Regions from separate parts of the Streptomyces solicamelliae genome, predicted to be linked through region 2. Evidence: riboswitches for the same ligand, from Rfam matches in the RefSeq annotation. Region 2 holds a riboswitch; the other holds the start of a gene.
What was found. Region 2 has a riboswitch for S-adenosylmethionine ahead of thrC (threonine synthase). Riboswitches for the same ligand answer to the same signal wherever they lie in the genome.
Positions count from the first base shown of each region.

Region 1: another riboswitch for S-adenosylmethionine. It lies ahead of ABZO31_RS08445 (aminotransferase class V-fold PLP-dependent enzyme); the one in region 2 lies ahead of thrC (threonine synthase).

Region 1 covers NZ_CP160404.1:1,821,707-1,826,271, reverse strand. The annotation lists gene ABZO31_RS08455 (cytochrome b) at 1-116, shown strand, start outside; gene trpD (anthranilate phosphoribosyltransferase) at 247-1,311, shown strand; SAM riboswitch class IV at 1,389-1,505, shown strand; gene ABZO31_RS08445 (aminotransferase class V-fold PLP-dependent enzyme) at 1,692-3,071, shown strand; gene ABZO31_RS08440 (Lrp/AsnC family transcriptional regulator) at 3,133-3,414, opposite strand; gene ABZO31_RS08435 (rhomboid family intramembrane serine protease) at 3,411-4,133, opposite strand; gene ABZO31_RS08430 (hypothetical protein) at 4,310-4,552, shown strand.
Region 2 covers NZ_CP160404.1:3,244,711-3,249,275, forward strand. The annotation lists gene ABZO31_RS14935 (MoaD/ThiS family protein) at 1-66, opposite strand, end outside; gene thrC (threonine synthase) at 97-1,386, opposite strand; SAM riboswitch class I at 1,404-1,552, opposite strand; gene ABZO31_RS14945 (glucosyl-3-phosphoglycerate synthase) at 1,699-2,649, shown strand; gene ABZO31_RS14950 (hypothetical protein) at 2,703-2,858, shown strand; gene ABZO31_RS14955 (alpha,alpha-trehalose-phosphate synthase (UDP-forming)) at 2,923-4,296, shown strand; gene ABZO31_RS14960 (immune inhibitor A domain-containing protein) at 4,506-4,565, shown strand, end outside.

The sequences.
Region 1 (4,565 bases), 1.4 Mb from region 2:
GCATGGAGAAGCTGCGGGTCAAGCTCAACAAGGGCTACTACGGCGAGGGCAGCCAGATCGCCAAGCCCACCGCCGAGGAGTACAAGGAGATCCAGAGCGGCCACGGCCACCACTGATCACCTGCACCACCCGACCTGAGGTCGCCACGGCAGGAGCCCCGTCCATTCGCTGGACGGGGCTCTTTGCCGTCCCCGGGGGTCGATAGGGTGGGAGTGGAATTTTCCCGGTACGAGATCAGGAGCGACCATGAGCGCTGTGACCCCCGCTGGAGGCACCACCACGGCGGACCGCTCCTGGCCCGTCGTCCTGAACGGCCTGCTCGACGGCCGCGACCAGAGCGCGGAGGACACCGCCTGGGCCATGGACCGGATCCTGCGCGGCGAGGCCACCGACGCGCAGATCGCCGGCTTCGCGGTCGCGCTGCGCGCCAAGGGCGAGACGGTGGAGGAGATCACCGGACTCGTCCGCACCATGTACGCCCACGCCAACCTGATCGAGGTCCCCGGGCCCTCCGTGGACATCGTCGGCACCGGCGGCGACGGGGCGAAGACGGTCAACATCTCCACCATGTCGGCGATCGTGGTGGCCGGTACCGGCGCCAAGGTCGTCAAGCACGGCAACCGGGCCGCGTCCTCCGCCTCCGGCGCGTCCGACGTCCTGGAGAAGCTCGGCGTCAACCTGGAGCTGACCCCGAAGCGGGTCGCCGAGGTCGCCGAGGAGGCCGGCATCACCTTCTGCTTCGCGGTGAAGTTCCACCCCGCGCTGCGGCACGTCGCCGCGGCCCGCAGGGAACTCGGCATCCGGACCACCTTCAACTTCCTCGGCCCGCTCACCAACCCGGCGCGCGTGGAGGCCCAGGCGACCGGCGTGGCCGACCGGCGGATGGCCCCGATCATGGCCGGAGTCCTGGCCGAACGCGGCTCGTCCGCGCTGGTCTTCCGCGGCGACGACGGCCTGGACGAGCTGACCACCACCGCCACGTCCACGGTGTGGGTGGTCCGCGACGGCGCGGTCCGCGAGGAGTCCTTCGACCCGCGGGACGTCGGCATCGACCTCGTCCCCGTCGAAGCGCTGCGCGGCGCCGACGCCTCGTACAACGCCGACGTCGCCCGTCGGCTGCTGACCGGCGAGACCGGCCCGGTGCGGGACGCCGTCCTGCTCAACTCGGCGGCCGCGCTGGCCGCGCTGAACCCGGGCGAGGGCACCCTTGCGGAGCAATTGCGCGCCGGGATCGAGCAGGCCGCCGAGTCGATCGACTCCGGGGCCGCCCGCCAGGCCCTGGAGCGCTGGATCGCGGTGAGCAACGCGTAGACGCGCCGTCGCGCGGCCCCGTCCGGATGACGGACGGGGTTGCGCGGTACGCGAGCAGTGGCATACGTTCAGCAACAGGTCATGAGTGACAGCCTCGAAGCCCCGGCTGGCTGTCCGGCAACCCTCCGTCCGTGGCGGGGTGCCCCGGGTGAAGACCGGGCCGTGGACAGCAAGGTCCACGGCAAGCGCGGACCCCTGCGCCAACCCTGGGGTCCTGGTCCTCAAGGGAGCAGTCTCGTGAGCAAGCGAATGCGATAGGGCTTCCCGGCCCCTTCTCCGCACCCCCTTATTCCTTTTTCCGTGCGCCTCCGCGGCGACGCGTCGTCCGCGTCGCTCCGTGTCGAGGCGCCGAATTCGCCTGCCTCGTCCGGGAGTTCGCCATGTCTGTTTCCGCCGTCGCCACCACCGCCGCCGCCACCGATGCCGCTGTCCGCGAGCCGCTGCCCGTCCTCGGCCGGGACGTGACCGTTCCGCTCGTCACGGGCGGTGAGGTGGCGTACGCGGCGCTGGACTACGCGGCCAGTGCCCCGGCGCTGCAGCGGGTGTGGGACGACGTGGCGGCGTACGCCCCGTACTACGGCAGCGTGCACCGCGGTGCCGGGTACCTCTCGCAGTTGTCCACCGACCTGTTCGAGAACAGCCGGGCCACGGTGGCGGAGTTCCTGGACTGCCGGGACGGCGACCAGGTCGTCTTCACCCGCTCGACCACCGACTCGCTCAACCTGCTGGCCGCCGTACTCCCCGAGGGCTGCCAGGTGTTCGTCTTCGAGACCGAGCACCACGCCTCCCTGCTGCCCTGGCAGGACGCCCAGGTCACGTACCTGAACGCTCCGCGCACCCCGCAGCAGGCCGTCGACACCCTGGAGCGCGCCCTGGCCGACCGGGATCCTCACGGCCCGGCGCTGGTCTGCGTGACGGGTGCGTCGAACGTGACCGGTGAGCTGTGGCCGGTCCGTGAACTCGCCGCCGCGGCGCACGCGCACGGCGCGCGGATCGTCCTCGACGCCGCGCAGCTGGCCCCCCACCACGCGGTCTCCGTGCGGGAGTCGGACGTGGACTGGGTGGCGTTCTCCGGCCACAAGCTGTACGCGCCGTTCGGCGCCGGCGTCCTGGCCGGCCGGGCCGACTGGCTGCAGGTGGCGGAGCCGTACCTGGCCGGTGGCGGTGCGTCGCGCACGGTGGCCCGGCGTGCCGACGGCGGGGTGCACGTGGAGTGGCACACCACCGCGGCCCGTCATGAGGCCGGCTCGCCCAACGTCATCGGCGTCTACGCCATCGCCGCCGCCTGCAAGGCCCTCACCGAGGCCGGCTTCGACTCCCTCGTCGCCCGTGAGCAGCACCTCATCGACACCGTCCGTGCGGGTCTGGCCGAGGTGCCGGAGGTCAGGGTGCTCTCGCTGTTCGGCGACGACGCGCCCCGCGTCGGGGTCATCTCGTTCGTCGTGGAGGGCTGGAACAGCTCCCACTTCGCCGCCGCGCTCTCCGCCGAGTACGGCATCGGCGTCCGCGACGGCCTCTTCTGCGCCCACCCGCTGGTGCGCACCCTGCTGGGCAGCGACCCGCAGGACGCCGGTGAGTGCGGGGCGCCGGAGGCCGGGCCCGGTGAGCCCTCCCTGAACGCGATCCGGGTGAGCTTCGGGGCCGGTACGCCCGACGAGCACGTCGAGCGGTTCGTCGCGGCCGTGAAGGAGCTGGTCCGGGACGGCGCGCAGTGGAAGTACCGCACGGAGGACGGCCGCTGCGTTCCCGACCGTGGCTGATCGCCCACTCGTACGGGTGAAGGGGGCTCCCTGGCGGGGCCCCCTTCCTCGTGCGACCCGCCTACGACTCCAGGCCGATGGCGAAGGCCGCCTCCAGGTCGTGCTGGGAGTACGTGCGGAACGCGACGTGCGTGTCCGTGGCCTCCACGCCGGGGATCTTGCTGATGCTGCCGGGGATCACGTCCGCCAGATCGTCGTGCCGGGCCACCCGGACCATGGCGATCAGGTCGTAGGTGCCGGTCACCGAGAAGACCTCGCTGACGCTGTCCAGCGCGGCGATCGACTCCGCGATCTCGGGGATGCGGTCCACGCTGGTCTTGATGAGCACGATCGCGGTGATCATGGCTGGCGTTCTCCCTCGGTCGCCGCGGCTGGAGCCTTCACCCTATCTCTCCGCGCGAAGCGCCCCCAGGCGTAGAGGAAGCCCAGCGCGAAGCCCACCACGTGGGCCAGATACGCCACGCCCGGACCGGGCCCGGCGGCGCTGGCCGCGAGCCACTGCAGCACGAACCAGAAGACCAGCACCATCCAGGCGGGGAAGCGCAGCGGCAGGAACAGCAGGAAGGGGAACAGGCTGGTCACCCGGGCCCGCGGGAAGAGGAACAGGAACGCCCCGAGCACCGCCGAGATCGCCCCCGACGCCCCGACCAGGGTCTGCTCGCTGGTCGCGTGGGCGGCCGCGTACGCGAGCAGCGCGAGATAGCCGCAGCCGAGATAGAAGAGCAGGAACTCCAGCCGGCCCATCCGCTCCTCCGCCATCGCGCCGAACACGGAGAGGAAGAGCATGTTGCCGAGCAGATGCAGCCAGCTGCCGTGCACGAACAGCGCGGTCAGCGGGGTGAGCAGGGTGCGCGGCTCGCTGCTCATCAGCTCCGCGGGGACCACGCCCCAGCGGCGGAACCAGTCGCTCTGCGCGGCGAGCAGCCGGTCGCCGGTCCCGTACACCGGATTGAACCCGGAGACCGGGCCGAGCAGGAAGACCAGGCAGCAGACGGCGATCAGGCCGTACGTCATCGCCGGTCCGTGCACCGCGCCGCGTGCCGTCGCCCGCCAGTCGATCATGCACAGATCATGGCGTAAGCGGACCGAGCGGGACAGAGCGCCTCGCCGCGTGGCCCCGGACCCGTGGACGGGACCCGCGTCGGGGGTGCGGGGGAGACTAGGGTGACGGGCAGTACTTCCGCAGTTCGACGGCGCACCGCGGGACCCCTCGAAGGAACAGGAAGAAGGACGGCACCATGACGACGGTTCCCCAGCCGACCGCCGAGACCCGCTGGCGCTGCACGCTCTGCGGCAACCTGACCCGCTTCGACGTGACCCGCTCCTCGAAGGTCGTCGAGTACGTCCATCTGGACCTGGCCGGCGAGCCCACCGTGGAGGAGCGCGAGGTGCTCAGTGAGACCATCGAGTCGGTCCGCTGTCGCTGGTGCAACGCGGTGGACCAGATCGAACTGGTGGACAGGCCGGGTACGGCTTCCTGAGGCACGGCGCGGA
Region 2 (4,565 bases):
CGGGACCTCGGACTGCCCGCCCGTGTAGGTGCGGAGGATGGTGGGGATGCGGACGTTGACGCTCATGGCTTCTCCCTTGTCGTCGCTTCAGTCGGCTCAGTGGGCCAGGCCGGCGTCGCGGAACGCGTCCAGGCTCGGGCGGATGACGGCGGTGGCCTGAGAGGTCTCGGCGACCGCGTCGAGGGTCTTGAGGCCGTCGCCGGTGTTGAGGACCACCGTCGTCAGCGTGGGGTCGAGGACGCCGGCCTCGACGAGCTTCTTCGTCACGCCGACGGTCACGCCGCCCGCGGTCTCGGCGAAGATGCCCTCGGTGCGGGCGAGCAGCTTGATGGCGTCCACGACCTGCTCGTCGTTCACGTCCTCCACGGCGCCGCCCGTGCGGCGGGCGATGTCGAGGACGTACGGGCCGTCGGCCGGGTTGCCGATGGCGAGGGACTTGGCGATCGTGTTCGGCTTCTGGGGCCGTACGACGTCGTGGCCGGCCTTGAAGGCGACGGAGACCGGGGAGCAGCCCTCGGCCTGGGCGCCGAAGATCTTGTACGGCTTGTCCTCGACGAGGCCGAGCTTGATGAGCTCCTGCAGACCCTTGTCGATCTTGGTGAGCTGGGAGCCGGAGGCGATCGGGATGACCAGCTGGTCGGGCAGCTGCCAGCCGAGCTGCTCGCAGATCTCGTACGCGAGGGTCTTGGAGCCCTCGGCGTAGTACGGCCGCAGGTTGACGTTGACGAAGCCCCAGCCCTCGCCCAGCGGGTCGCCGATGAGCTCGGAGCAGAAGCGGTTGACGTCGTCGTAGTTGCCCTCGATGCCGACGAGTTCGCCGCCGTAGACCGCGGCCATGACGACCTTGCCCTGCTCGAGGTCGTGCGGGATGAACACGCAGGAGCGGAAGCCGGCGCGGGCGGCCGCGGCGCCGACGGCGCCGGCCAGGTTGCCGGTGGAGGAGCAGGACAGGGTGGTGAAGCCGAAGGCGCGGGCGGCCTCGAGGGCCTGGGCGACGACGCGGTCCTTGAAGGAGTGCGTCGGGTTTCCGGAGTCGTCCTTGACGAACAGCTTGCCCGGCTCGACACCGAGCGCGGCGGCGAGGTTGTCGGCCTGGACGAGCTTGGTCCAGCCGGGGTTCAGATTGGGCTTCACGGCGACGTCCGTCGGGACGGGCAGCAGCGGGGCGTAGCGCCAGATGTTGGCGGGGCCGGCCTCGATCTGCTTGCGCAGCGCCTCGGGGTCACCGGTGGGAAGGTCGTACGCGACTTCGAGCGGGCCGAAACACAGCTCACAGGCGAAGATCGGGCCGAGCGCGAACCGCTCGCCGCACTCGCGGCAGGAGAGGCCGGTCGCGGGACCGAGATCGACCGAATTCTGGGTGGTTGCAACCGTCTGTACAGCCATGGAGGCGAGGCCCTTTCTCCTCATCTTCCTCATGGCGCATCTCGCCATGAGACGGATTTGGCACCTTCCCTAGCCGGGAGCCTCGCGGCGCGATCGCGCAGGAGAACCGACTGGAGGGTTGCCGGGGCTTCAACGGGCCGTATCCCTCTGCCCCTCTGGATGAGCGGTATTCGATTGTGGAACGCGGTCGGGACCCCGACATGCACCGGGCCGCTGCGTTGTTCAAGACTGTAACCGAAGGCACGGGCGGTTGAGATAGTCGTCCGAACCGCGAGATGGATCACAGACCGCAGCAACTGGGGAGTAACCGACGTGCTGGATGAAGTGGAGCGCTGGCTGGGCAGGCGCTCCTGGTCGGTGGCCGACCGTCCGATGGAGCAGATCCTGGCGGCCAAGCGTGGGACGACGGTGAGCGTGGTGCTGCCGGCGCTCGACGAGGAGGCCACGGTCGGCGACATCGTGTCGGTCATCCGCCGCGAGCTGATGTCGGAGGCGGTGCCGCTGGTCGACGAGCTGGTGGTGGTGGACTCCGGGTCCACGGACCGGACGGCGGAGGTCGCCGCGGCGGCCGGGGCGCGGGTGGTGGCGCGGGACGCGGTCCTGCCGCGGATCCCGGCGCTGCCGGGCAAGGGCGAGGTGCTGTGGCGCTCGCTGCTCGCGACCAGCGGTGACGTGGTCTGTTTCGTGGACGCGGACCTGCGGGACTTCTCGGCGGACTTCGTCTCGGGGATCGTGGGGCCGCTGCTCACGGACCCGGACGTGGAGTTCGTCAAGGCGATGTACGACCGGCCGCTGGGCGACGCTCCCGGCCAGGGCGGCCGGGTGACGGAGCTGGTGGCGCGGCCGCTGCTGAACCTGCACTGGCCACAGCTGGCCGGCTTCGTGCAGCCGCTGGGCGGCGAGTACGCGGCGCGGCGCACGCTCCTGGAGCGGCTGCCGTTCCCGGTGGGGTACGGGGTGGAGCTGGGGCTCCTGGTGGACGCGCTGCACACGGTGGGCCTGGACGCGCTGGCGCAGGTGGACGTGGGGGTGCGCAAGCACCGTCACCAGGGCGGTCAGGCGCTGGGCCGGATGGCGGCGGCGATCTACCGGACGGCGCAGGTGCGGCTGTCGCGCGGGCACCTCGTACGGCCGGAGCTGACGCAGTTCGAGCGGGCCGCGGACGGTGGGGCGGGGTTCGTGCCGCGGACGTACCCGGTGGACACCGAGGAGCGGCCGCCGATGGCGGAGATCGCGGAGTACGCGCGCAGGCGCGTGGCGTAGCCGGGCCGGGCGCGGCCGGGTGACTAGATTCCGTTTTCATGCGATTTACACAGTTGATCCATGAAGTGACGCTGGAGGGGGAGCTGCTCGGCGCGGCATCCTCCGGGCACGGCGGGGAGCGTCTGTGGCTGCTCGGCGGGCTGCTGCTCGCCCTGGGCGCGACGGGCGTCGTGGCGCGGGCGGCGGCCCGGGCGCGGCGGGACCGGTGACGGGTTGTCGCCACCCTGTCCGGGCGTACGTTTGAGCGGTTCCGGGACGGGCTAGGTTCGCCACATGGCCACTGTTCTCGTCGCCTCCAACCGCGGTCCGGTCAGCTACGTCCGCCGGGACGACGGCACGCTCGACGCCCGGCGGGGCGGCGGCGGGCTGGTGTCCGGCCTGAGCGCGGTCGCGGCGGAGGACAGCCTGTGGGTCTGCGCGGCGCTGGGCGACGGCGACCGCGAGGCGGTGCGGCGGGGCGTCGCGGAGCCGGGCGTCCGGATGCTGGACATCGACCCGGGCGTGTACGACGACGCGTACAACGGGATCGCGAACTCGGTGCTGTGGTTCCTCCACCACCACCTGTACGACGTGCCGCGCGAGCCCGTCTTCGACGCGGAGTTCCGCCGCCGCTGGGCGTCGTACCGGGCGTACAACCGCGCCTTCGCCGAGGCGCTGGCCGAGGCGGCGGAGGACGGCGCCTGCGTGCTGGTGCAGGACTACCACCTGGCGCTGGTGCCGGGGCAGCTGCGGGAGCTCCGCCCCGACCTGCGGATCGGCCACTTCACGCACACGCCGTGGGCGTCGCCGGACTCCCTGCGGATGCTGCCGCAGGACGTCCGCGAGGAGCTGGTGCGGGGCATGCTCGGGGCGGACGAGCTGGGGTTCCACACCTGGTCGTGGGCGCAGGCGTTCGTGTCGGGCTCGCGCCTCGACGACGAGGGGCGCACGGCCCGGGTGCGGGTGTACCCGCTCGGTGTCGACGGCGAGGATCTGCGGGCGCTGGCGTACCGGCCGGCGGTGGACGAGCGGCTGGCCCGGCTGCGCGAGGAGACCGGCGGCCGGCGGACGATCGCGCGGGTCGACCGCACGGAGCTGTCCAAGAACATCCTGCGCGGCCTGCTGGCCTACCGGGAGCTGCTGATGGTCCACCCCGAGTGGCGCGGCCGGGTGGTCCACCTGGCCTCAGCGTACCCCTCGCGGCAGGACCTGGAGGCGTACCGCTCGTACACCGCGGCGGTGACGGAGCTGGCGGAGGAGATCAACGCGGAGTTCGGCACGCCGGACTGGCAGCCGGTGCTGGTCTCCGTGCGGGACGACTTCACGCGCTCGCTCGCGGTGTACCGGATGGCCGACGTGGCCCTGGTCAACCCCGTGCGGGACGGCATGAACCTGGTGGCCAAGGAGATACCGGTGGTCTCCGAGGCGGGCTGCGCGCTGGTCCTGTCGGACGGTGCGGGCGCGTACGAGGAGCTGCGCGAGGACGCGCTGACGGTGAACCCGTACGACGTGACCGCCACGGCCGAGGCCCTGCATCAGGCCCTGTCGATGCCGTCGGCGGAGCGGGCCGAGCGCACCAAGCGGCTGGCCGCCGCGGCGACCGCGTTGCCCCCGCAGCAGTGGTTCCGCAAGCAGCTGGAGGCTCTGCGGGCGCTGCCGGAGGAGTAGCTTCCGCCCGCGCGGTCGCAGGGCCGCGCGGCGGACGGGGGATGCCGCAGAATCTTCGGCTCCGCCCTCTCCTCTTCGTGGTCCTTCCCGTGTCAGACTCTGCCGCGATCGTTCCCCCAGGCGATCCGTAAGCCTCAAACGGAACCACGCGAACCATGCGGCACACACATGCATGCGAAGGGACGCTCGTGAGAAAGATTGTCGTGGGCATGACCCTAGGGTCGGCGCTCACCGCTCTCCTCGCCGCGGGGCTCACCCCGGCCGCCGCG